Regions from separate parts of the Mesorhizobium sp. M0074 genome, predicted to be linked through region 2. Evidence: riboswitches for the same ligand, from Rfam matches in the RefSeq annotation. Region 2 holds a riboswitch; the other holds the start of a gene.
What was found. A riboswitch is a leader RNA that binds a small molecule or an ion and turns the genes downstream of it on or off. The one in region 2 is predicted to bind thiamine pyrophosphate.

Region 1 (11,222 bases), on a different contig from region 2:
CTGGTCGAGCGTGGCGATCTCCAGATTGGTGCCGAGCCGCACCGTGCCTGCGTCCGGCTTCAATTCGCCGGTCAGCATCTTCAACAGCGTCGTCTTGCCGGCGCCGTTCGGCCCGACCAGGCCGACGCGATCGCCGCGCTGGATGCGGGTCGAGAATCCCTTGACCACGGTCAGATCGCCAAAGCTCTTCTCGATGTTCTTGGCTTCGATCACCAGTTTGCCGGATTCGGCGGCGTCGCTGGCTGTCATCGTCGCCGCACCCTCGGCGCCGCGATGACCACGAAAGCGCTGGCGCATGGTCTGCAATTCACCGAGCCGGCGCATGTTGCGCTTGCGCCTTGCCGTCACGCCATAGCGCAGCCAGTGCTCCTCGCGCACGATCTGGCGACCGAGCTTGTGCTGCTCGCGCTCTTCCTCCTCCAGCACCGTGTCGCGCCATTCCTCGAAATAGCCAAAGCCCTTGTCGAGACGGCGGGTCTGGCCGCGGTCGAGCCAGATTGTGGCGCGTGACACGCGCTCGAGAAAACGGCGGTCATGCGAGATGACGACCAGTGCCGAGGAGGTGCGGGCAAGCTCCTCCTCCAGCCATTCGATGACCGAAAGGTCAAGATGATTGGTCGGCTCATCGAGGAGGAGAATGTCGGGCTCCGGCGCCATGACGCGGGCGAGGGCGGCGCGCCGCGCCTCGCCGCCGGAGAGGTCGTTCGGCCGTTCCTCGCCGGTCAGGCCGAGATGCTCCATCAGATAGGTGGCGCGGTAGGGATCGTCGGCCGGCCCGAGCCCCGCCTCGACATAGGCGCGGACAGTCGCAAAGCCGTCCATGTCGGGCATTTGCGGCAAGTAGCGCACGGTCGCCGAAGGCTGGCGGAAGACTTCGCCGTCCTGCGGTTCGATCAGCCCGGCGGCTATCTTGAGGAGCGTCGACTTGCCAGAGCCGTTGCGGCCGACCAGGGCGATCTTGTCACCAACTGAGGCCGTCAGGGCGGCACCGTCGAGCAGCGGCGTGCCGCCAAATGTCAGCTTTATCCCGTCGAGATTGAGAAGCGGCGGCGCCATGTCAGCTTTCTGGGCTCAGCTTTCCGGAAGAGGGTAGGGATGCGCGAGCAGCAGCGCGCGGCCGCTGGCCAGCGCGATTTCCAACCGGCCCCTGACCTCGTTGGAAATGGTCAGCGACGAGCCGAACGCAACCTCGACATGGTCGAGCGGCCATTTGGCGCCGGTGACTGTCAGGCCGGCGAGATCCGAAAAGCCGAGCACCGAAAACAGCGTGCCGTCGACATAGTCGAAGCCAGTCTTTCCAGGCAGCAAAGGAATGCCTTCCTGTGCGCCGCTGGTCAAAAGCACTTCCGTTCCGCCTTCCGCCAGCCGGACGCTTAGCGCCAGATGCAGGAAGATGTGGTCGGTACGTTTGCCGCCGAAGGCGCCTGCGAGCACAAGGCTGGTCGCACCACGTTCGAGTGCGGCGGCGATAGCGAGTTCACCGTCGGTCTTGTCTTTTTCGGCGGGAAACACCTGCCGTGGCACGGCGGCCAGATCCTCCGGCAACTCGGCAGGCACCGAATCGAAATCGCCGACCCAGAGTTCCGGCCTCAGGCCCAGCATGCGGGCATGGCCGATGCCGGCATCGGCGGCGATGACGCGCGAGCCTTCGACCTGGCGGTCGAGCAGCGGCGTGCGGATGAGATCGCCGCCAAGCAGGATGGTGAATGTGCTCATATCTCGTGGCCCTTACCAGCCCTGCCCCGGAAACGGAAGATGAAACGGCAGACGAAACGGAAGGCTGGGCTTTGGATGCCCGGCAAACTTCCGCTTGCGCAGCACTTCGGCCGGGCCTATGTGTCGAAACGCTCTAACGGGGTGCCGGACGCGATCTTCGCGGACCGGCTGAGAGGCAAGACTGCCAACCCGCTGAACCTGATCCGGTTTGTACCGGCGGAGGGATTAGACGTTTCGGACAGCCCGACGCCTCAATTCCTTTCAACGCGAACGAAGGAGGCGCCGATGCGCAGTTTTTTCCACTCTCTTGTCTCAATTGTCCTGCTTGCGGCATCCGCGCTCGCCCTGCCAGGGCAGGCATCGGCACAGGATAGACTGACGGTCTATACCTATGAAAGCTTCACCGCCGATTGGGGTCCGGGACCGGCGGTGAAGAAGGCCTTCGAGGCCGAATGCAGTTGCGTCGTCGAATTCGTCTCGGTCGCCGACGGCGTGGCGCTGCTCAATCGTGTGAAGCTGGAAGGCGCCGCGACCAAGGCCGATATCGTACTTGGCCTCGATACCAACGTAACCGCCGACGCCAAGGCAACCGGCCTGTTTTCGCCGCACGGCGCCGTGTCGGGCGTCAGTGTGCCGGGCGGCTGGAGCGACGATATTTTCGTGCCGTTCGACTATGGCTATTTCGCCGTCGTCTACGATACCGAAAAACTGAAGAGCCCGCCGAAGAGCCTCAGGGAATTGGTCGAGGGCGATGCCGGAGAGAAGATCGTCATCCAGGATCCGCGCACCTCGACGCCGGGCCTTGGCCTGCTGCTGTGGGTCAAGTCGGTCTACGGCGACAAGGCGCCGGAAGCCTGGGCCAAACTCAAGGCGAAGGTGCTGACGGTAACGCCGGGCTGGAGCGAGGCCTACGGCCTGTTCACCAAGGGCGAGGCGCCGATGGTGCTGTCCTACACCACCTCGCCGGCCTACCACATGGTCGCCGAAAACACCGAGCGCTACCAGGCGGCGTCCTTCGAGGAGGGCGAATATCTGCAGATCGAGGTTGCGGGGATCACCACCAAGGGTGCGAAGAACCCGCTGGCAGAAAAGTTCATTGCCTTCATGACCGGACCGAAGTTCCAGGATGTCATTCCCGAAACCAACTGGATGTTCCCGGCCGGCAAAACCGACAAGCCGCTCAACCCGGCGTTCGATAAGCTGGTCAAGCCGACCAAGACCTTGCTGTTCAGCCCGGAAGACGTCGCCGCAAATCGCAAGGCCTGGGTCGACGAGTGGCTGGCGGTGATGAGCAAGTAGGGCTCAAGCCTCGTCGGATGTTTGCGCCAAGCCACCCCCCTCTGGCCTGCCGGCCATCTCCCCCTCAAGGGGGGAGATCGGCAGCTTTGTCGCCTCTCCTCATCCTGCCACTTGTGAGATTGGCGAAGGCGGCTGAGTGCGCAATCTCCCCCCTTGAGGGGGAGATGGCCGGCAGGCCAGAGAGGGGTGGGCTCGGCCATTGTCAGGTATTTCCTTCGATCAACACCTGTCGTAGTGTCGGGTAGCGCGACATGCGTACGCGTCATCCGGCCGATCCCCGCGTCACTGCCGGCATCGTCGCGCTCGCCGCCATCGCGCTGCTGATCGGCGGTGCATTCGCCGGGCTCGTCGTCGAAGCCACACGCGACCTGTCCGGCGCCGCCTCCGCTTTCGATTCCTATCTCTTGCGCGTCGTCCGTTTCACGCTCTGGCAGGCTCTGCTGTCGACCCTGCTCTCCGTTGCACCGGCGCTGTTCGTCGCGCGTGCCCTGTCGCGGCATCCACGTTTTTTCGGGCGAGGCTTCATCCTCCAGCTTTTCGCCGTGCCGCTGGCGCTGCCGGCCATTGTTGCCGCACTCGGTGTCTTGGCGCTCTATGGCCGCGCCGGCTATTTTGCCGGCACGCTGGGCGCGCTAGGCGGCCAGAGCTGGCCCGGCATCTATGGCCTGTCGGGCATACTCGTCGCCCATGTCTTCTTCAACCTGCCGCTGGCGACGCGGCTGTTCCTGGAGGCGTTGCAGACCGTGCCGGCCGACCAATGGCGGCTGGCGAGCCAGCTTGGCATGGGCGCTGCGCCGGCCTTCCGGCTGATCGAATGGCCGCCGCTGCGTGCGGCCTTGCCCGGCGTTGCAGGGCTCGTTTTCATGCTGTGCATCACCTCCTTCACCATCGTGCTTACGCTCGGCGGCGGACCCAGCGCGACGACGCTCGAGGTTGCCATCTACCAGGCGCTGCGTTTCGACTTCGACCCGGCGCGGGCTGTGACGCTGACCCTGCTGCAGATTGCCCTGACCTTCGTCGTCGTGCTGGCCTTGACGCGGCTCGGCGCCAATATGGTAGGGGATGCCAATCTGCCGGTGGCGCCGCGCCGGTATTTTTCAGCCGGTGCGGCCGAGACCGTGCTGAACGCATTGGCGATCGGGCTGGCACTGCTGTTTGTCGCCGGGCCGATGGCGGCCACGTTGGCAGCCGGGCTTGGCGCCGATCTCGGCCGCCTGGCCGGCGAGAGCGCGGTGCGGCAAGCGACGGCGACCAGTGCCGTGCTCTCCCTCCTATCGGCGCTGCTCTCTGTGGCGTTGTCGCTGTCGCTGGTCATGGCGCGCCGGGCGCTGGCGCTCACCCGGCGGACAGGCCGGCGGACACTGCTCGAACATCTGGCCGACACCGGTGCGGGGTTCGTCCTGGTGGTGCCGCCCATCGTCATCGGCGCCGGCTGGTTCCTGCTCTTGCGCACCGTCAGCGATGTCTTTGCGATCGCCCCTGTCATGGTCGTTGCGGTCAATGCGGTGATGGCGATGCCGTTCGCCATCCGCGCCATCCGCCCTGCCTATGACGCGTCGAGCGAACGCCACGAACGGCTCTGCGCACAGCTTGGTATCTCGGGCTGGAACCGGTTGCGGCTGGTCGACTGGCCGTCGCTGCGGCGGCCGCTCGCCACCGGCTTCGCTTTCGCCATGGCGCTGTCGCTTGGCGATCTCGGCGTCATTGCGCTGTTCGGCAGCGATTCCGTGCAGACCTTGCCCTATCTGCTGCTGGCGCGCATGGGCAGTTACCGCACTGAGGATGCCGCCGGCCTGGCGCTGCTGCTCGGCCTTGTCTGCCTGGCGCTGGTGTTGGCCGCGGACTGGCTGGGAAGGGGCGAGAAATCATGATGCCGACCAGCCCGGAACGGTCCATTTCGGTGGAAAAAGGCGCGGCCGTACGACTCGATAATGTCTCGTTCAGCTATGGTGAAACGCCGCTTATATTCGATGTCGATTTCCCGGCGTCGGAAATCACCGCCATTATGGGGCCGAGCGGTTCGGGAAAGTCGACGCTGCTCAATCTGGTGGCCGGCTTCGAGACGCCGCGGTCGGGCCGCGTGCTGATCGGCGGCGCCGACGTCAGCACTGCGCCGCCATCAGCGCGGCCGGTATCGATGGTGTTCCAGGAAAACAACCTGTTTGCCCATCTTTCCCTCGAGCAGAATGTCGGGCTCGGCCGCTCGCCTTCGCTCAGGCTGAGCGAGGCTGACCGCGCCGCAATCGCCGCAGCGCTGAAGCGCGTCGGCCTTGCCGGCAAGGAAAGCCGGCTGCCGCGCGAACTCTCGGGCGGCGAGCGGCAGCGCGTCGCGCTCGCCCGCGTCCTGGTGCGCGACCGGCCGGTGCTGTTGCTCGACGAGCCGTTCGCTTCGCTCGGACCGGCACTGCGCGACGACATGCTCGACCTGGTGGCCGACGTCCATTCGGAGCAGCGCATGACGGTGCTATTCGTCACGCACCAGCCGGACGATGCGCGCCGTATCGGCCAAAACATGGTTTTCCTGGATGGTGGCACGGTTGCCGCGACGGGCACCGCGGCCGATTTTTTCGTCGGGGCTGGACCGGAGGCATTCCGACGCTATATCGGCTCGGGTCCCTTTGCGGCTGGATCACGAGATGTTGCCCGGAAGCGGACATAATTTATGGTCAAACCGGCGGAAGGCGAAGCGGCGCTTGCTTGCCATGGTCGAGGTAGTGTGGCTAGGTCCGCCAGGAGCTGGTCCGGCCTAGACCGTGATTTGCCCTTGCTGCCTCGTATCTGTCGGACGCACGAAGGACGCCGTAGCACTTGATTTTGCGCGTGATGCTTTCCGGAAATCGCGCCCGATTTTCGCGGTCACGTGCCAGGACTTGAAAGGACGCCGATCTGCCGACCGGCATCGACAATCGGAGGGTGAAACCGCTGGCGCGCTTTCTGGCGCTGGCCGGTCTTGCCGTGGCGCTGGCAAGCTGCCAGATGTTCACGCCTCCCGACGTGCAGGAATCGGGCTTCCAGCCCTCCGACAAGCCGATCACGGTCGACAATGTCGCCGCCAACGGCAAGCTCGCTCAACTGGCGAAGGCGCAGCACCCGCGCATCCTCGCCACCTATGGCGGCGAGTATTCCGACCCCAAGCTCGAGCGCATGGTGGCCAAGATCGTCGGCAGACTGACCGTGGTGTCGGCCAACCCAACCCAGACCTACCGCATCACCATCCTCAACTCGCCCAACGTCAATGCCTTCGCGCTGCCGGGCGGCTATCTCTACATCACCCGCGGGCTGCTGGCGCTGGCCAACGATTCCGCCGAGCTTGCCGCCGTCATCGCGCATGAGATGGGCCACGTTACGGCCAACCACGGCCTGCAGCGCCAGCAGCTGGAAGCCGAGGAGGGGTTGGCGACCAAGGTCGTTTCGGATGTGCTCGGCGACAACCCGACGGCCAAGGCGGCGCTGATCCGCGGCAAGCTGAGGCTGGCCCAGTTCTCGCGCAATCAGGAGCTGGAGGCCGACGCCATCGGCATCAAGTCGATCGGCGAAGCCGGTTTCGATCCCTACGCCGCCGGCCGCTTCCTGCAGTCGATGTCGGCCTATACCGATTTCCGCTCGATCAGCGGCGCCACCGACGCCAGCCTCGACTTCCTGGCGACGCACCCCAACACGCCGCAGCGTATCGACCTCGCGCAGCGCCACGCCCGCCAGTTCGGCGCGCCCGGTGTCGGGTCGCGCGACCGCGATTCATTTCTTGCCGGCGTAGACGGGCTACTTTACGGCGACACGCCGGAGGAAGGCTATGTGCGCGGCGAAACCTTCCTGCACCCTGGCCTCGGCGTGTCGTTCTCGGTGCCCAACGGCTTCGTCATCGACAATTCGGCGGCGGCGGTGACGGCGACCGGCCCGGGCGACATGGCGATCCGCTTCGACGGCGTTTCGATCGACAAGAACCGCTCGCTGACCGACTACATCCGCAGCGGCTGGGTTGCCGGCCTCGACGACAGCAGCGTGCGCCAGGAGACGATCAACGGCAACGAAGCGGCAACCGCGCATGCCGGCGCCGACGGCTGGCAATTCGACATTGCGGTGATCCGCGCCGGCGGCCAGGTCTACCGCTTGCTGACCGCGGCACCGTCGGCCAGCACCTCGCTGAGCACGGTGGCGCGCTCGGTCAGCGGCTCGTTCCGCATCCTGAGTGCTGCCGAGAAGGCGGCGTTGAAGCCACTGCGTATCCGCATCGTCACGGTGCAGCCCGGCCAGACAATGGGCTCCCTGGCCGCACAGATGGTCGGCGTCGACCGCAAGCTGGATTTGTTCAGGGTGCTCAACGCGCTGTCGCCGGGTGCCGCGGTTTCGGCCGGCGACAAGGTCAAGATCGTCACCGACAAATAGCAGCCGACGCAATTCAGGCTGCGAGAAATTCCGGGTTCTGCTTTACCAGCGCCGCCTTGAGCTTTTCCATGGCGCGCGCCTCGATCTGGCGGACACGTTCCTTGGAGATGCCGAGCGTCTCGCCGAGCGCTTCGAGCGTCGCGCCCTCGTCGCTCAGCCGGCGCTCCTCGATAATCCTGAGCTCGCGCGCATTGAGAGCGCCGAGTGCCGTCTTCAGCCACACCGAGCGGCGTTCGACGTCGATCGTATCGCCGACGACCTCATCGGGCAGCGGGTCATCCGAAACCAGGAACTCCATCCGCTCGGTTGCGCCCGCATCGTCGGCTAGCGGCGTGTTGAGCGAGCTGTCCGGCGCCGAAAGGCGGGAATCCATCATCGCCACATCGGCCTCCGATACCCCGAGAGCCGCCGACACTTCGCGGTAGAGCGTGGCATTCGACATCTGCTCGGCGCCGTTTGCCAGGCGGGCGCGCAGACGCCGCAGGTTGAAGAACAGCGCCTTTTGCGCCGAGCTAGTGCCGCCGCGCACGATCGACCAGTTGCGCAGGATATAGTCCTGCATCGAGGCGCGAATCCACCAAGTCGCGTAGGTCGAGAACCGGACCTCGCGCTCGGGCTCGAAACGGGCCGCTGCCTCCAGCAGCCCGACATGGCCTTCCTGGATCAGGTCGCCCAGCGGAAGGCCGTAGTGGCGAAACCGCGACGCCATGGAAATGACCAACCGCATATGCGCGACGGTGATGCGGTGCAGCGCGTGCTGGTCATTGTTTTCCTTCCAGCGCAGCGCCAGGAGATGCTCTTCGTCACGTTCCAGATAAGGGGCTTTCATCGCCGCGCGAACCATGGTCCGTCCTGCACTGTCTTCCATCATGCCGCGCTCCTGCTCCAGGCGTTGCGGTGCGATCGAATCGTGAGTTGGCGCCGATGGTTGAAATGGCGGCGCCGCGCCCTACAACAGCGAAGAACGTGCCATGCGGGGGAATGTTCCCCCGGACTGTCATGTCGATTGCGCTGTTCCAGGCGATTCGCCACCGGCCTTGACTCAGCCGGATGGCGCCCGGAGATGCTGGTTGAGAATTGGATTTCAAGGGCGCGAGATTTTTGAAATTTAGTTTCTTATTCTGGCATCGCGCATCTGTCATTTTCCGGCACTCGCAATGACGCCGGACATCGGCCGAGGACGGGATCACAGAAAAATGAAATGGCTCAAATCGCTCATCATCGCCGGAACGCTGCAGGTTCTGGCCATCGCCGCCAGTCATGCCGGCGCCAATCTCGACCAGATCAAGCAGGCCGGCGTCTTCAAGGTCGGCACGGAAGGAACCTATGCGCCCTTCACCTATCATGATGCTTCCGGCGCGCTGGTCGGCTTCGACGTCGAGATCGCGCGGGCCATCGCCGAGCGCCTCGGCGTCAAGGCCCAGTTCCTCGAAGGCAAATGGGACGGGCTGATCGCCGGTCTCGACGCCAACCGCTACGATGCCGTCATCAACGAGGTCGGCATCACAGAGGCGCGCAAGGCCAAATATGATTTCTCCGATCCTTACATCGCCTCCAAGGCAGTGCTGATCGTGCGCGGCGACAACACCGACATCAAGGGTTTCGCCGATCTCAAGGGCAAGAAGGCGGCGCAGTCGTTGACTTCGAACTTCGGCAAGCTGGCTGAAACCAACGGCGCCGAACTCGTCGGCACCGACGGCTTCGACCAGTCGATCCAGCTGCTTCTTACCGGCCGCGCCGACGCCACCATCAACGACAGCCTGTCCTTCCTCGACTTCAAGAAGCACAAGCCCGACGCCAATGTGAAGATTGCCGCGCAGGAAGAAAACGCCGACTATTCCGGCGTCATCGTACGCAAGGGCGATCCGGAACTGGTGGCCGCCATCAATAAGGCGCTGGCCGACATCAAGGCCGACGGCACCTACAAGAAAATCGCCGACACCTATTTCGGCCAGGACGTTTCGAAGTAAAACGGCTTTCTCGTGTGGGCCGAATGCCGGCCCCCGTCGTTCGTATCGCGGCGAGCTGTCTTTTGACGGCCCGCCGCTTTCGCGTGATATGAGCGACGGCAATCTGGCAAGGAGGAGCCTTCGTGCCGCACTGGCTGCAATTGATGCTGGAATCCCTGCCTACGCTGCTGTGGGCTGCACTGATCTTCACCGTGCCGTTGACGCTGCTGTCGTTTGCATTCGGTCTTGTCCTAGGCCTGGTTGTGGCGCTTGTCCGGCTGTTCGGTCCCAAGCCGCTGGTCGCCGTGGTCCGCTTCTACGTCTGGATATTCCGCGGCACGCCGCTTCTCGTGCAACTGTTCCTTATCTTCTACGGCCTGCCATCGGTCGGCATCCTGCTCGACGCCTTTCCGGCAGCACTGATCGGCTTCACCTTGAACATCGGCGCATATTCGTCGGAAATCATCCGCGCCGTCATTGGTTCGGTGCCGAAGGGCCAGTGGGAAGCGGCCTATTCGATCGGCATGACCTGGGCCCAGGCAATGCGGCGCACCATTCTTCCACAGGCGGGGCGCGTCGCGGTGCCGCCGCTGTCCAACACCTTCATCTCGTTGGTCAAGGACACTTCGCTCGCCGCCGCCATCACCGTGCCGGAGATGTTCCAGGCAGCGCAGCGCATCGTCGCCACCACCTATGAGCCGCTGATCCTCTATGTCGAGGCAGCGGCCCTCTATCTGATCATGAGCTCCGTGCTGTCGGCCTTGCAGGCGCGGCTGGAAACGCGGCTCAACCGTTATGGCGGCTTCCTGGAGGCGCGCGCATGATCGGCCTCACCAACATCGAAAAGCGTTTCGGCGACAATTTGGTGCTGAAGGGCGTCACCGTCACCATCGAGGAAGGCAGCGTTACGGCGCTTGTCGGGCCGTCGGGCGGAGGGAAGAGCACGCTTTTGCGCTGCATCAACCTGCTCGAGCTGCCGACTTCAGGCACGGTACGGATCGGCGACGATGCACTCGAATTCCACCCCGGCGGCAGGGTCTCGACCAGGGATATCCAGCGGCTGCGGCTGCAGACCGGCATGGTGTTCCAGAATTTCCAGCTGTTTCCGCATCGCACCGCGATCGAGAACATCATGGAGGGGCTGGTGACGGTGCTGAAATGGCCCAAGGAGAGGGCGCGCGAACGGGCGCTGGCCCTGCTCGAAAAGGTCGGCATGGCGCACAAGGCCGATGCCTGGCCGGCGACGCTGTCAGGTGGCCAGCAGCAGCGCGTGGCGATTGCCCGGGCTCTGGCGCCTTCGCCGAAAGTCCTGCTCTGCGACGAGCCGACCTCGGCACTCGATCCGGAACTGGCGCAGGAGGTGGTCGACGTGCTCGGCAAGCTCGCCAGCGAGGGCACGACCATGGTGATGGCGACGCATGACCTGCGGCTCGCCTCCAAGATCGCGCGGGAAGTGGTGTTCCTCGATGCCGGCAACATCGTCGAACAAGGCCCGGCCGCGGTGCTGTTCAGCAACCCGGAACGCCAGCGGACCAAGCGGTTCATCGCCACGCTGAAGCACGAGGCGGAAAGGGAGGGCGGCGAAGGTTAGATATGCCCGTCGCCGGTCAGCTAAGACAAAAAAACCCGGCGCAAGGCCGGGTTTTTCTGAATTCGAAAGCAAAAAAGCTCAGGCGGCTTCTTCCTGCTCGGCTTCCTCGTTGTCGGCCTTAGCGCCGCGCTTGGGGCCCTTATTGAGGTTCACCTCGATGAGGCGCACCGCTTCGGTCTCCGACATGCGGTTGACGGCCGCGATCTCGCGGGCCATGCGGTCAAGCGCCGCCTCGTAGAGCTGGCGCTCGGAATAGGACTGCTCCGGCTGGTTATCGGCGCGGT
Region 2 (18,342 bases):
TACAGGAAACCCTCGACCGGATGCATGGACAGAGACGACCACGGGCTCGGGTTGATCGAGTTGTGGTGGACCGAATGCACCCACTTATAAAGGGGTGGCCAATGGATCGCGCGATGCAGCAGAAAGAAATAAACCTCGTGCACAAACGGTCCGATCAACACCAAGAAGGACAAGTAGAGCCAATTGGTCGTCCAGGGCAGCCAGGCCGCCCAGCTGTTGGCATAGACCCACAGCATCACGATCTCGACCACGGTCCACAGCGGGATGGTGACAAAGAAAGACCGCAGGAAATTGTCTAGGTTCTGGCGCTGGAACCAGAAAACGTCGGACGGCACATCAGACGGAAATTTCGCATTGTATTTGAAGCGCGTCCCCTGCCGGCGATGGACGTAGTAGCGCAGCTCGAAGAAGCCATAAAACAGGAAAATGCCGGCGGCGTTCAGACCGTATAGCCAGAAATAATTGAGTAACGACAAGCTTGCGAGGCTCTGCCAGCTCGGGATGAGCAGGTTGACCCAAAGGATCGCTGTGGCGATGTGGAAAGCGTTCCACGGCCAAAAAAAATCGGGAATCCAGGCAACCACCTTTTTTGCATTGAACGGACGATGCCACAACGGCGCCGGCTCTGCACGGCGGTGCGGTGCCCAATTGCCGCGTTTGTCGCGTGTTCCATACTGAAGGTCATCCATCGTAACAGCACCTCCTCGCCCGGATCAGTCGTGTGCTTGCTGGTCCAGTCGCCCCGGGGCTCATCATCAAATTGAGCCCTAGCTCGGCACGTTTCATATCGGAGGGTTGATATTTGTAGAAGTCGAAAATAATATCAAAATGACATTTGTATCATTTAGCTTCAATCATGATGATACAAAAGAGGGTTAACATTCATGAAACGGCCGACAATTCGCGATCTCGCTACCGCGGCAGGCGTGTCTACAGCGACTGTAAACAGAATTCTGAGTGGGACCGTTTCCGTACGGCCGAAAACCGTCCAACGCGTCCAAAGCGCGGCGGAAGAAATAGGGTTTTACGCTATCGGAGCGATTGATAACCGGGCCCGTCAGCTATCGCCCCAGTACCGATTAGGTTTCCTGCTCCAGCAGTCCACCCGCGACCTCTACCAGCTGTTCGGGAAGAAAATCGTCGCCGCCTGTCGCGATCGTCGGGACGAGGTGATTGAACCTGTCGTCGACTTTGTGGATCTGCTGACGCCTGAGACTATCTCGAGCCGCCTCATCGCGCTCGGCGACGCATGCGATGCCGTCGCGGTGGTCGCCGCAGATCACCCGATCATTGGTCAGGCCATCCGTTCATTGAAGGAGATGGGCAAACCAGTCGTCTCTTACATTACGGACCAATCAGCGCCCGAACGGGCCGCGTATGTGGGCACCGACAACTGGAAACTGGGGCGCACTGCAGCCTTCCTGATTACCCAAACGACCCATGGTCCTGGTCGCATTGCGGTTTTCATAGGGAATCATCGGTATCAATGCCAAGACGTCGCAGACGCTAGCTTTCGCTCCTACTTGCGCGAGCACGCTCCAAGGCTCACGGTGGAGGAAAGTCGCCCCACCCACGAGGAATCGAGCGAGGCTTACCGAATGGTGGCCGAGTTGCTGAAGGCGACTGACGATCTTGTGGGAATTCTGATCGTCGGCGGCGGAATAACCGGTGTACTTCGCGCACTGAGGGAGGTTCCTTCCGAAAGGCGGTCGGGGATCAAGTTGGTTTGCCGTGACATTGGCCCCGAGACCCGAAAGGGATTGTCTGAAGGGTTGATCACCGCAGCCCTTTGTCATCCGCTGGAGGCGACCTCTGCACTTCTTGTGCAGACAATGATTGATGTCATGGGACCACAAGCACCGTTCGCTACGCTTCAGCGGTCCATACCTTTCGAAATAGTCACGCCGGAGAATATCTGAGACAAATATCTCGTCGGATGAATCAGGAGATCCCTCGGGATAGCTCAACCGGTGCAAGCTTCAGACTGCCAATTCGTGCTTCCAGCAGTGAACGCGCAAATGCGCATCCCGACCCCGACCGTATCGATCCGTCAAGCGGTCGACCGCAATGCTTCGCCGCCGAGGTCGCGGTAAAGAATGATGGGCCCAGCAACTGTCAGATCGCCAACGTTGGCAAAGCATCGTCAGCTAGCGGTCAGCGTCAGCCATCAACTTTGTGATCTGAACGGCACCAAAGGCTGCTTTTCGACGAGCCGCCGTCGTACGACATAGCTTGCCTAGACACAGGTTGTGAAAACGCGTGATAAGGTCGGCCCGCGCTTCACTCAAAGATGGCCCGGGGCACCAGAAGATGGCACACCGCATGTGCAACGCAATGCTTGGCTTCGCGGCGCTTGCTTTAGCCGCGTGCCAATCGGCTCCTGAAACGCCGCAACCCGCCACTCTCGAACCTGCGTTAGAACCTGATAGTATTCCTTCACAACCTGCCTTGCATCCTGGCGCTGTTCCTTCCGGCTCAGCGATCTTAGATCAATCCGTGGCAGTCACTCCCCCTGGCAAGGGCGTTCCAACAAAGTATGCTGCTTTTTCGGGTCTATGGGCCGGACAATTGGACGGGATGTATGACGCCAAACTTGCTGTTCAGACGATTTCTTCCAATGGAAAAGTGACGGTCACCTATGCGTGGGGAAATCTGGGCGACAACTATCCGGGAGAGGCCGCCGGCGCTGGAAGAATTGTAGGGAGCACGTGGAAGCTTGAGCGCTTACCGAATGGCGCGGACGTCAGTTTTGTCATGCGGCCCGACGGGGCCCTGGCCGGAACCGTTACGCTTGCCGGCCAGACCTACACGGGCGCGTTCCTCAAGCAATAATCAAAGACGCATCTGAAGGGCTATGCAGAGGGCCAGGCGACCGTTCCATATTGCAGTTGCCTGTTGTTACCGGAGTGGAGCGCCGTTCAAGGCCCAAACTGGTCGTCTACGACACTGGCGGACATCTTCTGGTTGGACGGCAGCAGGATGTTCGCATCGCAGTTCGCAGGTTCCTAGCTGGCGCCGGCCTCATCTCGTCATCCGACAGACCAAGACGGTGATACAACATCCGCTTGGGGCGGTACCGCTTCACAGGTCGTTCGTTGCTGTCGCCGATCGAAGGAACAATCGCACGGGGAGGGGCAGCGCATCATGCCGGCGCTCGCCTTCGTAGCCGGTTGTGAGCTAAAAGATTGATATGATCCCGGGACTAACCGTTTCATAGCCTAGGCGCGGCTCCGATTTGTCTTTCGGGACCGCGCTGGAGACAGTTCCGGTTGAACCGCAATCCAACTCTGTTCCCCTCTTTTTCTTGACCGTGCCTTACAAGTCGGGGCAGGCTGACGTGACTTCTGTTCTGACCACCATCTTCTTCTCGTGCGCAACGGTGGCGGTGGATCCGGCAATCACAATTGCCGCACAAATAATCGTCAATCTCATTGAATTTCCCCCTTAGAGCGCACCGCAAAAAATGTCGTCGGCTGTCTTGAGACAGTGGCGGAGACGGTACTCGCGCTTGGCCGGTCGATGCGGCTTCCGGCTTGATAAGATTGTAATTACATTAGCTACAGCGCAAGTAATCATTTCGGACTAGGAACGGGCTCACGCGCCTACCACCTTGAAAGCCCTTCGATGGAAAGCGGCTGAGCTGCGGCGAAAAGGGGGGCGTTTCAGCCTTTTCCGTCATGCTCCGCTAAGGGGGCCGACGGTGCCAAGACCTGTAACGCCATAGAGGGCTCGGACGGCCCATCGGCCTCGCCGTCGATCTGCCGCGCTGAGGTCGAGCCGTGCATGAATGCGCCGAAGATGCTGCGCCCCTTGCCGGCAATGCCGTGGCCGAGGAACCAGAGCCGGTAAAGAAGGAAGGCATGCCCATCGTCACCACGACGCGAGAGGTGCGGCCGCGAAGCAGCGTCTTGGTAAATCCGCCACCCTTGCCCGGATAGGCCACCGCGGCCACGCCGACGACAAAATCGACGCTGATTGTCAATCTAACCCGCCGCGATCAAGACCGTGCTTTCTGGCGACCAGCTCAGCACGACGTCCTGACCTTCCGCCAGCCTGCCAGCGCCGGTGTTCTGCACAATCACCTTGAGCGTCTGGCCGGCACGCTCGACAAAGTAAGTGCTGCTATTTCCGGCGAAGATGCGTTTGGACACTTGCCCTCGCAGCACATTCGCATTGGCCGCATCCGGAGCCTCGGCATCAATGAAGATGCGGAGGCGTTCGGGCCGCACGGCGCAGCTTGCCTTGGCACCAGCGGCAAGCTTGGCACCCGCGCCAGCGGCAATCGCTGTGCCGTCCGGCAGTCGGATGCCGTTGCCCGTGCTGTCGCCGCGAAGGATGTTGGCGTCGCCCAGGAAAGTGGCGGCAAACTCGCTCTTCGGCCGATCGTAGATCTCCTCGGGCGAGCCTTCCTGCACCAGCTTGCCATCGCGCAGAATGCCGATGCGGTCGCTCATCGTCAGCGCTTCTTCCTGGTCGTGGGTGACGAAGATGGTGGTGATGCCGATCTCGCGCTGGATGCGCTTGAGCTCGATCTGCATGTCGACGCGCAGCGCCTTGTCCAGCGCGCCGAGTGGCTCGTCAAGCAACAGCACGCGCGGCCGGATGACGATCGCGCGAGCGAGCGCAACCCGTTGGCGCTGGCCGCCGGACAGCTGGTGCGGCCGGCGGCCGCCGAGCCTGCCGAGTTGCACGAGATCGAGTGCGCGCTGTACCTCGCTGGCAATCACCGCCTTGGGCTCGCCGCGCACCGACAGGCCGAAGGCGACATTGCCGGCAACGCTCATATTGGGAAACAGGGCGTAGTTCTGGAACACCATGCCGATGCGCCGTTTTTCGACCGGCACCCGCTCGACGCTCTCACCACCTATGGTGATGCGGCCGGAATCGGGAAAGTCGAAGCCCGCGATTTGTCGCAGCAGCGTGGTCTTGCCGCTGCCTGACGGCCCGAGCAGGGCATAGAAGCCCCCATCGGCGAAATCGATGGAGACATCGTCCAGCGCCTTATGGGCACCGAAAGCGCGCGACACGTTCGCTACTTGGACGCCAGCCATTACTTCTCTCCGCCGAATTTGAAGAAGCGCGCCGTCAGCAGCATCAGTGCCATCGACACGACAATGATGATCGTCGAGACCGCATTGATCTCGGGTGTGAATCCCTTGCGGATCGCGGCGTAGATTTCGACCGGCAGCGTCGTCTGGCCGGGCGTCGACAGGAAGTAGGATACGACGAACTGGTCGAAGGACACGGCGAAGGCGAACAGCCCGCCGGCAATGACGCCCGGCATGATCCAGGGCAGCGTGACGCGGTTCGTCACCTGCCATTGATTGGCGCCGAGCGAGCGCGCCGCCTCTTCCAACTCGGGCGCGAAGGTCTGCAGTCGGGCCGACACGACGACAATGACGTAGGGCAGCGCAAGCGCGACGTGCCCGAGCAGGATGGCGAACAGGCCGCGCCCAATGCCGACGCCGAAGAAGAAGATCAACATCGCCGTGCCGGTTATCAGCCACGGAATGGCGATTGGCGGAAACAGCAGCGCCTGCAGGAATTTCTTGCCACGAAACTCATAGCGGTAGAGCGCAAGTGACGCGGCCGAGCCAAGCACGACGCAGATGATGGTGCTGATGACTGCGATTTCGACGCTGTTCCAGGTGGCTGAGATAAGCTGGGCGTTCTGCCACAGCGAGACATACCATTCCGTCGTCCACTCGAACGGCAGCTGGTAGAAGGGCGAAACGTTGAAAGACATCAGCGCCATGATGACGATGGGCACATAGAGGAAGGCGAGCAATAGCCAGATGTAGAGGCGGCCGAGCCATTCGAGAGCACGTGTCGTCGCCATCACGTAGCCCTCCGCAGCACCGGCGAGGCAACCGCCAGGATGACCAGCACGACGGCCAACAGGATAAAGGAGAGCGCAGCACCCAGCGGCCAGTTGAACACGGCGACGAACTGGTCTTCGATGACAGTGCCGTAAAAGGTGCCGGTACGGCCGCCGAGGATGCGCGGTTCCATGAACGAACCAACAACCGGGACGAAGATGAGCGCTGCGCCCGCCACCAGCCCCGGCAACGACAGCGGAATGATGACCCGATTCAGCACCTGCACCCGCGAGGCACCGAGCGAGCGCCCGGCCTCTATCAGCGAGTCATCGATGGCCTGCAGGGTCAAGTAGCAGGTCAGCACCATGTAAGGCACGTAGGAGTGCACCAGCCCGATGATGACGGCCGGATAAGAATACATCAGGTCGATGTTGATCTTGAACGGCAGCACGGCGTTGAGCGTGGTGTCGAGAATGCCTCCTTCACGCAGCACCATCGCCCAGGAGAAGATGCGCACCAGCCCATTCGACCAGAACGGCAGGATGACGAGAAGGAAAATCGCCTCTCGGCTGCGGCCTTTCAGCACCTTGGCCAGCACATAAGCGGCGGGATAACCGATGACGATGCACCACAGCGTCACCTCGAGGCCGAGGCGCAGCGAGGCCAAAAGCAATGTCAGATAAAGGCTCTGTGAAAAGAAGGCGGCATAGTTTTCGAGCGTGAACGCCCACGGCTTTCCCGACAGCGGCAGGTCGGTCATGAAGGAGAAGAAGACCATGGCTGAGAGCGGCAGGAAGATCGCAACCGTCAGCCAGAGATAGGCAGGCGCCAGCAGCGGCAAGGCCGATCTCAATCCGCTGCGCGACGCGGCCGCAACCTGTGCTGCCATGACATCCTCCTCCCAGGATGGGGAAGCATCAGACGACATGGATGGTCGGCTGATCCCGCTTCTGCTGTTACTTCACGTCGACCTTGAGCTGCTGCCAGAGCGACAGATAGGTTTCGCGCTGGGCGTCTGTGATGGGCGCCTGGAACTGAATGCGCTTGGCGACTGCCGGGTCACCCATCACCTTGCGGTTGAACGCATCCCCGGGAAGTGCTTCTACAGCCTTGGTGTTGGCGGATACCGGGGCTCCGACCTTGGTGACCCATTCGACATAGAACTTCGGGTCGATCATGTAGTTGATGAAGGCCTCGGCGCCGGCGACATTCTTGGAACCGACCGGAATGGAGAAGGCGTCGAGCCAGGCGACAGCGCCCTCCTGCGGGATCACGAGCGAGACCGGCAGCTTGAAATGGGTCTTGGCGCGGTCGGCCGAGCCGCTCCAATAGGTGCCGATGTCGATCTGGTCAGAGGCAGCCATCTGGTTCCAGTCGTTCTCCGAGCTCCAGAACGTCTTGATCTGCGGCATCAGCGAGGTGAGCTTCGCCTTGACCGCCTCCATATCCTTGATGTCGTTGATGTTCTGGCCGGTGGCAATGGCGCCGAACTGAACCGCCTCGACGGCATCATCACGGATAGTGACGCGGCCCTTGTGGGCGGGATCCCACATTTCGGCGATGCTCGTCGGCGGCTTATCGAAGGATTTTTCATTGATGGCGAGCGCCGTCAGCCCCCAGACCCACGGCACGCCATAGACCTTGCCGTCATGGACGAGCATCGGCGATCCGGCCTTGTCCTTGCTGATGTCGGCAAAGTTCGGCAGCTTGGACGTGTCGATCGGCTGGATCAGCTTTTCCGCCATCGCCTGGTCGTTGAAGGCGGCGTTGATCATGACGACATCGTAAAGGCCGGGATTGGTCCTGAGCTTGGTCAGCATCTCCTGTTCGGAATTGAAAAAATCGTTGACGACCTTGTTGCCGGTCGCCTTCTCGAAGGCTTCGATGGCCCACGGCTCGTCGGCGCCGTAGCCCTTCCAGTTGAGTACGTGGACCTCGTCGGCCTTGGCGGCAAATGCGAGTGCGGAGGTGAAGACGGCGGTCGCCGTCAGCAGGGCAGTCAAGTCGGGCATGCGCATGTTCGTTCCTCTCTGTGTTTGCCCGCATCCCGGGCTTTGTCAGGCTGTCGGGCGTTTGGCCTCTTGCTTCCGGCCATGGAGGCCGATCGGCGGACCGCCGGCATGGCTTAGGAATGTCTGGATATCGTGGTCGGTCGGCGCTGATGAACCACCGTGGCGGGTGACGGAAATGGCCGCTGCCGCATTGGCGTAGCGCACTGCTTCAAAAGGCGGCGCGCCGCGCGCCAGCGCACTGACGAAAGCGCCGATATGGGTGTCGCCGGCGCCATTGGTGTCGATGGCGTCGACCTCGAAGCCGGCACTCGTTTGCGCCGAGCCATCGGCCAGCCGCATGTGGCAGCCTTTCGCTCCGGCGCGAATAACGACGCCGACGGCCTTCGGGGAGTGGTCGCTAAGAAGCCGTGACGCGAGTGTCTCGACGCCGCCCGGACCGGCAATCGCGGCCGCTTCCGTCGTGTTGCAGCTCAACCAGTTGGTGCGGGCGAGTATCCGCGACAGGATAGGGCGGGGAATGTCGACGACGACAGGTGTCGGGTCGAGGACAAGCGGTGTGTCGGCCGGAAGTGCCTCGATCCAGTCGACAAGCGCGTCTCGGCTTCCCGGATAGCTAAGCGTATAGCCGGAGGTGAACACCCAATCCCCCGGTGCGACCGAGACGGGCGCCATCATGTCAAGGCTGAGCAAGCTCTCCGCACCAGGCCACGAGACGAAGGTGCGCTCGGCATCGCTGCTGATCATGGCGACGCAATTGCCGCTGTCCATGACGGGCGATGGCGGCGTCAGTGTCTCGATCCCCTCACTGGCTAAGGCCGTGCGCAGGAAGTCGCCATTGGGTCCGCTGCCGAGCTGGCCGCCGAACACCACCTTCATGCCGGTGCGGCTGGCCGCGACCATCATGTTGAAGCCGCCGCCGGCGACTTGCGTGTAGCTCGACGCCGTCTTCTCCGTACCCGGCGCCGGCAAGGCGTCGATGCGGTAGATATAGTCGACCACCGCGCTGCCGACATGGACAAGACGCCCACTCATACCGCCGCATCCTTGCCGGGACCCGTCCTGTCCGCACGGCGCTTGGATATACGGGCCGCAACAAGCTCGGCGGTGAGCGCGCCAACCGCCGCTATGTCGATGCCCTTGAGGTCTGCAATGCGGTTCTGAGGCAATCGGGAAAAGCCGGTGCAGGCGCCAGCCATGCCGGTCGCGATGGCGCCGATAGTGTCGGTGTCGCCACCGAGATTGGCACTGATGACTGCCGCTTGCCAGGGATCACCGCCGGCGACTTCCAGCACCGCGAATGCAGCCGGAACGGACTCCTGACTGGCGACGCCGGTGCCGACCAGATCGGTGATCAGCCGGATCGCGTCCTTCGTCGCCTTGCCGCGCACAAGCTCCTGCGCCCACCCAATGCGCGCGGCAATGTCACCGCCAGTCACCCAATGGCCGAGCGTTGCTCCGCTCCTCGCCGCGGCGATGGCGCTGTCGGAAGCGGCGCGCCAGTCGCCGTCGGCGACGCCGCAGCTGACGGCCGCCGCAACGGCGGCTGCGGCCGCAATGGCAATCGAGGTGTTGTGCGTGGCCCGGCATGTCTCAGCAACTTTGGCGACCAGCGCGTCCAGCGGCTCCGGCGGCATCATGATGCCGACCGGCGCAATGCGCATGGCCGCACCATTTGTGTCGCCGCTGCGCCCCGCTTCCTCGGCCGACACGCCATTGTTGATGGCGTTGATGGCGCGTTTGGTCGATGGTCCCAGCAGATCGTAGCTGCCGCGCGCTTTGACGTCGCGCTCCCAGTCGAGCAGCGCGTTGACCCACCGCGCATGATCGAAGCGGTTGCCGGATTCGACCAGGATACGGCCAAGCAGAAGCGCCTGTTCGGTGTCGTCGGTGATCGTTCCAGCGGCGAGCCCCTTCGACACCGGATGGTCGGCGAAAGGAGCAATGAAGCCCTCTACATGGCCGTAGAGTTCGGCAATCCGGGCCGGCGACAAAAGCTGCGTCGGCATGCCCAGCGCATCTCCCAGCGCCCCGCCGACAAGCGCCCCCACCGCCCGATCGGTCATGTTCCCGGTGTCGTCCGGCATCACTCAGAACCTCATATGGAGCGCAAAATGCGCCGGGTTGAGCAGGCTGGTCACATATTCGATCGGCCGGTCATCGGCGGCGCGGGTCAACCGGCGACCGCGAAGGAAGGGCGTGCCTTGCGGGCAACCGAGGATTGCAGAGTCCTCGGCGTTGAGCATTTCGATGCCGACCCATTCCTCGCCATGGTCGGGAATGAGGCCGGCGCCGCGCAGCGTCTGGTGCAGCGAGCCTTCGCGCAGCCCGCGTAACGGCACGTCCTCCAGTTCCGGCGACAATGGCAGGCGGCTGCGCTCGATGGAGATGGCGTGGCCGTCGCTGGCATTGGTGCGCACCCGGTCGACAGCGATAAAAAACGGGTTTTCTATACCAAGCAGTGCGGCAAGATCGGGATCCTCGATCACCTCGAGCCGCAGCGTCCGCGTCTCTGCATTGGCGCCGGCATTGGCGAGCGCCCGCGACCAACCGATGGAGTCATCAACGGGCTTGCCATCGAAGGTGACGAAAGAGCCGATGCCGACTTTGGTGGTGATCAGCCCGCGGCTGGACAGTTCCTCGAGGCCTTTGCGGACGGTGTTGCGGCTGACGGAGAAACGATGGACGAGCTCGTTCTCGCTTTGCAGCCGGTCGCCGAAGCCGAGAACACCGGAGCGGATTTCATGTTCGAGAACGGTGGCGATCTGTTCGGGCTTGCCCGTGCCGGGAGACAGTTGAACCGAGCGTCGCTTCATATGGGTACCTGTTCAGTGAGCCTGTATAATCCTGTTCATATCACGGCAGGCTTGTCAACGAGTGCCGCATGGAGCTGCTATCGGGCTTGATTAGGCGTCGCGACGAGCATAGTCGCCGGTTCTGTCGCCGTGGGATCTGGCGCCCAGCGCCAGCTCCGCATCATCGGCAACATAGTGGGCATTGAGGTAGTCGCGAATGATGCTGATCCGACCTTCACACCACTCGAGCCACATAAAGTGGTTGGGTTTCGCGTCGGCTCGGTCTCGAACACCGCGATCACCTCCCGGCCCCGTGCCAAGCCGGCTTGAGCCACACGCCCTCGCTCTTAACGTGGTGAAGAACCTGCTGACGTCTGCTGAGCCTGAGCGAAGCGGATGCAAGGACGGATGAAGCTTCACTGTTTTTCGAAGCCGATAATCCCTTGAATGACAGGGATGGCCTGCATCGCTTGAGCACACCGGCGGTGGCGATGAAATGGCCGTAAGACGGACAATGTTCATTCATTGTCGGAGGCAGTTCGTGATCCCGAGTCCGGTTCAACAGGACGGCCTAAGGAGCGTCAGCCTAGCGCAGACGCAGCCGAGACGCGGGATCGACCGCTCCCGTCGAGGGGCGTCGTTTAGCAGGAGCTCGCGACCAAGGTGAATTCCAGGATCGCAGTCCAATGTGGGGAAAGGATGCCACACAACGGACTAGATACGGCGCACGACGGCCGCCTCGCCATCGTTGATCTCGCGGTCGCCGCCTGGCGAGGCCGTCAAACTACTCCTGTCGAGTGAGGTGAGTTACGAGGGGAAATTACCAGCCCGGATCCGCGAGAGGCAGGCGTGTCTTTCGAGAGTTGGAAAATCTTACAAGTTTCGTCGGTCTGCTGCATTCTTCTTAAACATGGCCAAGACAAGCCGCTTGCCTTCGCGCACACTGTCTTCGAGCGGCTTCGCCTTCGCCAGATGCGCCGCAATCGCGCTAGCCAGTATGCAACCCGTCCCGCGCATTGATGCGACAAGACGAGGTGCGTCGAAGCGGATTGGTTCTTGATCGGAACGCAACAGAATATCGGTTGATCGAGGTCCTGATGCGTGGCCCCCTTTGATCAGCAGGCCCGGCACGCCGGCTGCCAGCAATTTCCGTCCCAGTCTCACCGCGTCGCTCTCGTCGGCTGGCGGTTCCGCACCAACAAGGAGCGCCAGCTCGAGGAGATTGGGGGTCACAAGGCAGCAAAGCGGCATCAGATCGCGCCTCATGGCAGCGATGGCACCTGCTTCCAGAAGCCCCCGGCCGGAGCTCGAGGCCAGCACCGGATCGAGCACTGCCGGTACCTGTGGATTTTCGCGCAGCACGCCGGCAATGGCAACGACGATCTCAGCCGTTGCGAGCATTCCGATCTTAATTGCCGCCACCTTGTTGGCCTGCAGCGCGGCGCACATCTGATCGGCCACAAGATCGGGCTGCGAAGGATGGATTTCCATCACGGCTTCGTGCGTCTGCACCGTCAGCGCTGTGATAGCCAGGCAGGTGCGCACGCCAATGGAAGAGATCGTCTCGATATCACGTGCAATTCCAGCCCCACCGCTGGAGTCTGATCCGCCGACCACGAGCACATGCGGTTCTCGCCTCAGCGCCATGGTTTTGTCTTTTCGATCCATTCTCGCGTGCGCGCTTCGGGATCGGCATTCAACGTGATGTCGGTGACAACCGCCGCGCTGTCCGCACCAGCCTCGAAGACACCGTCGAGCCGGTCGGGGTTGAGGCCGCCGATGGAGACCAATGGGATCCGCGCCACCCGATGCTTCCACTCGCTGATCCGCTCGAGCCCTTGCGGCGCCCATTTCATCTGCTTCAGGATAGTGGGATAGATGGGGCCGAGCGCGATATAGTCGGGCTCGGCAGCGATGGCCGTTTCCAGTTCGAGATGATCGTGCGTGCTGAGCCCGAGCTTCAATCCGGCGTACTTAATCGCCAGCAGGTCGGCCGCAGCCAAATCCTCTTGGCCGAGATGGACGAAGTCGCAGCCTTCCTCAATGGCGAGCCGCCAATAGTCGTTGACGATCAGTTGGCAACCATGGACCGCGCAGACGCCGTTCGCGCGGCGGATTTCCGTCCGCAGCGTGGTCTCGTTCCTATCCTTGATGCGCAACTGAACCAGCTTGACGCCAAGCGGCACCAGCCGTTCGATCCAGGCGGCGCTGTCGACGATCAGGTAGAAGGGATCGAGCTTCATGAGAAAACCGCCCTGCCGATGGTCGGTGTCGATGGCACCGCGACGTCGCGGGGTTCGAGCATCCCCGAGCTGAAAGCTTCTCGACCGGCGTCGACCGCCTTGCCGAACGCACGCGCCATGCCGACCGGATCGGCCGCCTTGGCGACCGCTGTGTTCAGGAGCACGGCATCAAAGCCGAACTCCATGACTGTTGCCGCGTGCGATGGCCGTCCGAGACCAGCATCCACGATCAGCGGGACATCAGGGAAATGTCCGCGCATCGAGCGCAGCGCGGTAATGTTGACCGGCCCGAGGGCGGAACCGATCGGTGCGCACCAGGGCATCAAGACCTTGCAGCCCGCCGCAAGCAGCCGCTCGGCGACGACAAGGTCGTCGGTAGTATACGGGAACACCGCAAAACCGTCCTCGCACAGGATGCGGGCGGCTTCGAGCAGACCGAACGCGTCCGGCTGCAGCGTGTCGTGATTGCCGATCACTTCGAGCTTGATCCAGGTCGTGCCGAAGATTTCGCGCGCCATTTGTGCGGTCGTGACCGCTTCCTTGACGGAGTGGCAGCCAGCAGTGTTGGGCAGGATTCTGACACCAAGCGAGCGGATCAACGACCAGAATTTTTCGCCAGCCCTGCCGCCTGCCATTTCACGGCGCAACGAGACGGTCACCACCGAGGTGCCCGATGCCCTGACTGCATCGGCAAGGATGGCCGGCGAAGGATATTGAGCCGTGCCGAGAAGCAGGCGGGAGGGAAGCGTCGTCCCGAGAAGATCGAACATGCTAGCCTCCCTGCATGGGCGAGAGGATTTCGATCCGGTCGCCGTCGTTCAATTGGAATTCCGCCCGGCTGGCTTTGTGCACGAGGTCGTTGTTGACGGCGGTCGCGAGCCAATCGCCCTCATAGTCAAGCGCGGCAAGCAGCTCGGCCAGCGTGGCGGCGGCAACCTCATGCACTTTGCCGTTGACCATCAGTTTCATGAGCAAGCTCCTTGGTTCTGTCTTGACTGAAAACCAGGTCGGCAGCCTGGCGCGCCATGGCGGGAGCCAGGAGAAAACCGTGACGATAGAGCCCGTTGATCGCGATGATCTCACCGTTCGTTTCGGCACGCGGAAAATTGTCGGGAAAGGCTGGACGGACGCCAACACCGGTTTCAACGATCTCGGCCTCGCCAAAGGCCGGATGGAGGGCATAGGCGGTACCCAGCAGCTCCAACATGGAGCGCGCCGTAACGGGTCCGGCGGACTGGCTTTCAATCATCGTCGCGCCAACCATGAAACGGTGGTCGGTGCGCGGCACCAAATAGAGTGGAAAGCGCGGATGCAGCAGCCTGACCGGGCGCGACAGCGAGATGTCTGGGGTGCGCAGTATCAGCATTTCGCCACGAACGCCGCGCAGCCTGTCATCGACAGCCGCCATTCCCGTGCAATCGATCTGACGATCGAAATCAAAAACATGCTGGGCGTCGGCGCCGAAGTGGAATTCGACACCCATGGCTGCGAGCTTGTCATGAAGCGCTGCCATCGCCTGGCGCGGATCGAGATGGCCCTCATCGGGAAAGAGCAATCCGCGGCGGAAGCGGCCGGCTAAGTCGGGCTCCAGCAAGGCAATTTCATCTTCCTCGACGCGCCGATAGCCCGTCGTGCGGCTGGCGAACCGGTCGAGCTCGCCCGCATCGCGCGGCGCGGCCACGACCAGCGTTCCGGCCCGCGTCACCTGGCCGGGCGTTGCGGCATCCCACCAGTCGGCGGCACCGCGCCCGAGATCCAGCACCGGCTGCTCGGCGCTTTCACGCTCGCACCATGGCGCCAACATGCCGCCGGCGAACCACGACGCATTGCCCCCAAGGCCAGGCCTTGTCTCGGCAACGGTAACCGCCGCGCCGCGTGCGGCGAACTCGAAGGCGGCGGTGAGGCCGGCAACGCCGGCCCCTTTGACCAGCACCTTCATGATGGCTCACGTGGCTGAGGTATGAGCGGTGCGCCGGTCTCGTCCGCCGGCAGGTAGAGATCGCCGCCCTCGCGGTATTTCGCCGCCATCGCCGCCATGCCCTCTTTCTGCGCCTCGGTACGGATGTCGTGGGAGATACGCATCGAGCAGAATTTCGGCCCGCACATCGAGCAGAAATGCGCCACCTTGTGCGCCTCCTTGGGCAAGGTCTGATCATGGAAGGACCGCGCGGTTTCTGGATCAAGCGACAGGTTGAACTGGTCCTGCCAGCGGAACTCGAAGCGGGCGCGGGAAAGCGCGTCATCCCTGACTTTCGCCGCCGGATGACCCTTCGCCAGGTCGGCGGCATGGGCGGCGATCTTGTAGGTGATCACCCCGATCTTGACATCGTTGCGATCGGGAAGGCCGAGATGCTCCTTGGGCGTGACGTAGCAGAGCATGGCGGTGCCGAACCAGCCGATCATCGCGGCGCCGATGCCGGAGGTAATGTGGTCGTAGCCCGGCGCGATGTCGGTCGTCAGCGGTCCAAGCGTATAGAACGGCGCCTCGCCGCAGACGGCGAGCTGCTTGTCCATGTTCTGCTTGATCTTGTGCATCGGCACGTGGCCAGGCCCCTCGATCATCACCTGGCAATCCTTGGCCCAGGCGATCTTCGTCAGCTCGCCAAGCGTTTCCAGCTCGGCGAACTGCGCCGCATCGTTTGCATCGGCGATCGAGCCCGGACGAAGGCCGTCGCCGAGCGAGAAGGATACGTCGTAGGCTCTGGCGATGTCGCAGATCTCCGTGAAGTGCTCGTAGAGGAAGCTTTCCCGGTGATGGTGCAGGCACCATTTGGCCATGATCGAGCCGCCGCGCGAGACGATGCCCGTCACCCTGTCGACGGTCAGCGGGATATAGTGCAGCCGCACGCCGGCATGGATGGTGAAATAGTCGACGCCCTGTTCGGCCTGTTCGATCAGCGTGTCGCGGTAAACCTCCCAGGTAAGATCCTCGGCAATGCCGCCGACTTTCTCGAGCGCCTGGTAAAGCGGCACCGTGCCGATCGGCACCGGCGAGTTGCGGACGATCCATTCGCGGATGTTGTGGATGTTGCGGCCGGTCGACAGATCCATCACCGTGTCGGCGCCCCAGCGGATCGCCCACACCATCTTTTCGACCTCTTCAGCCATCGACGATGTGACGGCGGAGTTACCGATATTGGCGTTGATCTTGACCAGGAAATTGCGACCGATAATCATCGGTTCGCTCTCGGGATGATTAATGTTGGCGGGAATGATCGCGCGTCCGCGCGCCACCTCGTGGCGGACGAATTCAGGCGTGACGAAGTCGGGGATCGCCGCGCCGAAGGCCTCGCCGTAGCGCTCAAGCTTGCCGTGCAGGATCTCGCGACCAAGATTCTCGCGGATGGCGACGAACTCCATTTCGGGCGTGATGATGCCAGCGCGCGCATAGGCAAACTGTGTCACCGCCTTGCCGGTCTTGGCCCGGAGTGGCCGGTTGCGGACTGGAAATTCCGGTGTTAGGCGCTCGCCCGCCGCAAACCCATTGTCTTCTGGCCGGACGTGGCGGCCGTCATAGGCTTCGACATCGCCGCGCGCGGTGACCCATTCATGGCGAAGCCGTGCAAGGCCATTTTCGATGCTGGTTTCGACAGTCGGGTCTGTATAGGGGCCGGACGGATCGTAGACGGTGACGGGCGGTTCGCCGGCCGTCGGATGGACGGAGATTTCGCGCATCGGCACCCTGATCTGCGGGTGGATGGCACCGGGCTTGTGGATTTTTCGTGAGGCGGGCAGCGGTCCCGTCGAGACGGCGGGGGTGAGGGCATTCATCTTGAGGCTCCTTTGCTCGTTGCATTGGAGACCCAGTTCTGTGCCGGGAGGATGAAAAGACGCTTCTGTCGACCTGCCGAAACAGGACCTCGGGCGTAAACTCCCGCAAAGCGCTTGCACCGTCCCTACGCCAGTATGAACTGGATCAGGTTCAACGGGTCACTGCGCCGCGAATGCCAGCAGTATCTCAGCCCCTTGCCGGGACTCCCCTGGTGAATGCGTGAGGTTGGACGGGACGGCTCCGGTTTGTCAAGCGCGTTCTGGCCGCGGCTGATCGGCGGCCGGTCAGACCGTGCGGAAAAAATCGTGCATGTCTCGGCGACAAGTCAAGCGTCGGAGATGAAGGCAGGGACAAGGGAATCGCAAACGTCGGACTTAAAATCGATCCTGATGATCACACCTTCAATGGGCACCAAAGGTTTGCGCGTAGATCGCCTCGATTCTTCCTGCCTCGTCACTGGTCAGCGCGGCGAATTCCTTTTCGCGCGCGCGGTTCGATAGATGTCCATCATTCTGGTGAAGAAAAAGGAAGAGCAGATCGGTCAACCGCTCGGGCATGTCGATAAAGGCGTCCACCTGCTGCCGGAACTGATCGTAGCGCTGCAGAAATGCGGTTTCCTCGGGAAGGTCCCGTTCGATCGTCCGCTGAACGCAGGCATAGAGGAATTCGGCGTGCGGGGTTGCATCGAAGAACCGGTAGAAATCACCGGTGTCATTCAGCACCCGGACGTTGAATTGCGGCGTCGGTTCCCATTCCACCAACGGCAGAAGGCGCTGCGAATAGCTCTCGAGCACGCCCCTGTACTCGTTGATCTGGTCCAGGATCGCGGCCGAGACGGGAAAGACCACTCCCGGCGGATTGAAGCCGCGCATGGCAAGGACGTGATGGATTAGGTAGCGGTGAATGCGGCCGTTTCCGTCCTCGAACGGGTGAATGTAGACAAAGCCGAAGGCGAGGATTGCGGCGGCTACGACTGCATCAAGGTTTTGCGCGGGGCCCTGATCGAACGCTGCCATTCCATCGATTAGCCGCGGCAGGTCCTCGGGCCGAGCGCCGATGTGATCGGGCAAGGGCGTGCCGTTGTCTCGGTCATGCTCGCCGACGAAACCTCCTTCTTTTCGGAAGCCAAGTCTTACGAAACGGGCGTCGCCAAGTACAATTCTTTGCAGACGCAGCAGCTCATCGCGATCGATCGGCCAGCGGCCGGCTTCGCCGATGGCGCGGCCCCAGCGCTGGATGCGATCTTGCGGCGGGTGCTCGCCCTCGATCGCATAGCTTGATCGCGAGTCTTTGAGCAAAAGAAAGACGGCGGTCCGAGCAAGGAGGTCGCGCGGCACGTCCGCTACGATTGCCTCCGCGCGCCGCGGTAGTTCAAGGCCGATGAATTTTTCGAGAATCTTGGTGCGGAACACCAGAGGGCAGAACTCACGCGTGCCGGGGAGATTGTCCCTTACGCGGTAGCGCGAAGCGGTCTTGTCGGGTCCCGGCCACTGCAGCTCGGGATCGACAACCGGAATGTATCGTCCGGCCTCCGCGTCCGGCAGATCGATACGCGCGCCCCTCAGCCATTCATATAAAAACCAGATGCGGCGGGCATAACTGCCGGTCGGGCTTTCACGGACCAGCGCCTCGATCGGCGCGGGACCGGTCACTTGGAACAGCCGCTTGAGGACGGCAAGGTCCAGTCCCTCGTACTTGAGCGCA

Region 1: another riboswitch for thiamine pyrophosphate. It lies ahead of thiB (thiamine ABC transporter substrate binding subunit); the one in region 2 lies ahead of thiC (phosphomethylpyrimidine synthase ThiC).

Annotation. Positions count from the first base shown of each region.
Region 1 covers NZ_JAMYUM010000007.1:259,209-270,430, forward strand. Annotated here, with positions in the region: gene NKJ73_RS12645 (ABC-F family ATP-binding cassette domain-containing protein) at 1-1,056, opposite strand, end outside; gene NKJ73_RS12650 (thiamine diphosphokinase) at 1,072-1,716, opposite strand; TPP riboswitch at 1,844-1,958, shown strand; gene thiB (thiamine ABC transporter substrate binding subunit) at 2,002-3,015, shown strand; gene thiP (thiamine/thiamine pyrophosphate ABC transporter permease) at 3,267-4,886, shown strand; gene thiQ (thiamine ABC transporter ATP-binding protein) at 4,883-5,674, shown strand; gene NKJ73_RS12670 (M48 family metalloprotease) at 5,929-7,398, shown strand; gene NKJ73_RS12675 (RNA polymerase factor sigma-32) at 7,412-8,269, opposite strand; gene NKJ73_RS12680 (amino acid ABC transporter substrate-binding protein) at 8,595-9,368, shown strand; gene NKJ73_RS12685 (ABC transporter permease subunit) at 9,491-10,171, shown strand; gene NKJ73_RS12690 (amino acid ABC transporter ATP-binding protein) at 10,168-10,938, shown strand; gene NKJ73_RS12695 (CarD family transcriptional regulator) at 11,017-11,222, opposite strand, start outside.
Region 2 covers NZ_JAMYUM010000018.1:113,982-132,323, forward strand. Annotated here, with positions in the region: gene NKJ73_RS23240 (sterol desaturase family protein) at 1-689, opposite strand, end outside; gene NKJ73_RS23245 (LacI family DNA-binding transcriptional regulator) at 885-1,919, shown strand; gene NKJ73_RS23250 (hypothetical protein) at 2,323-2,832, shown strand; gene NKJ73_RS23255 (ABC transporter ATP-binding protein) at 3,984-5,051, opposite strand; gene NKJ73_RS23260 (ABC transporter permease) at 5,051-5,839, opposite strand; gene NKJ73_RS23265 (ABC transporter permease) at 5,839-6,708, opposite strand; gene NKJ73_RS23270 (ABC transporter substrate-binding protein) at 6,776-7,837, opposite strand; gene NKJ73_RS23275 (PfkB family carbohydrate kinase) at 7,877-8,863, opposite strand; gene NKJ73_RS23280 (ADP-ribosylglycohydrolase family protein) at 8,860-9,915, opposite strand; gene NKJ73_RS23285 (GntR family transcriptional regulator) at 9,919-10,644, opposite strand; gene NKJ73_RS23290 (hydroxymethylpyrimidine/phosphomethylpyrimidine kinase) at 11,497-12,270, opposite strand; gene NKJ73_RS23295 (thiamine phosphate synthase) at 12,261-12,866, opposite strand; gene NKJ73_RS23300 (thiazole synthase) at 12,863-13,636, opposite strand; gene thiS (sulfur carrier protein ThiS) at 13,638-13,835, opposite strand; gene thiO (glycine oxidase ThiO) at 13,804-14,805, opposite strand; gene thiC (phosphomethylpyrimidine synthase ThiC) at 14,802-16,637, opposite strand; TPP riboswitch at 16,742-16,858, opposite strand; gene NKJ73_RS23320 (Fic family protein) at 17,040-18,342, opposite strand, start outside.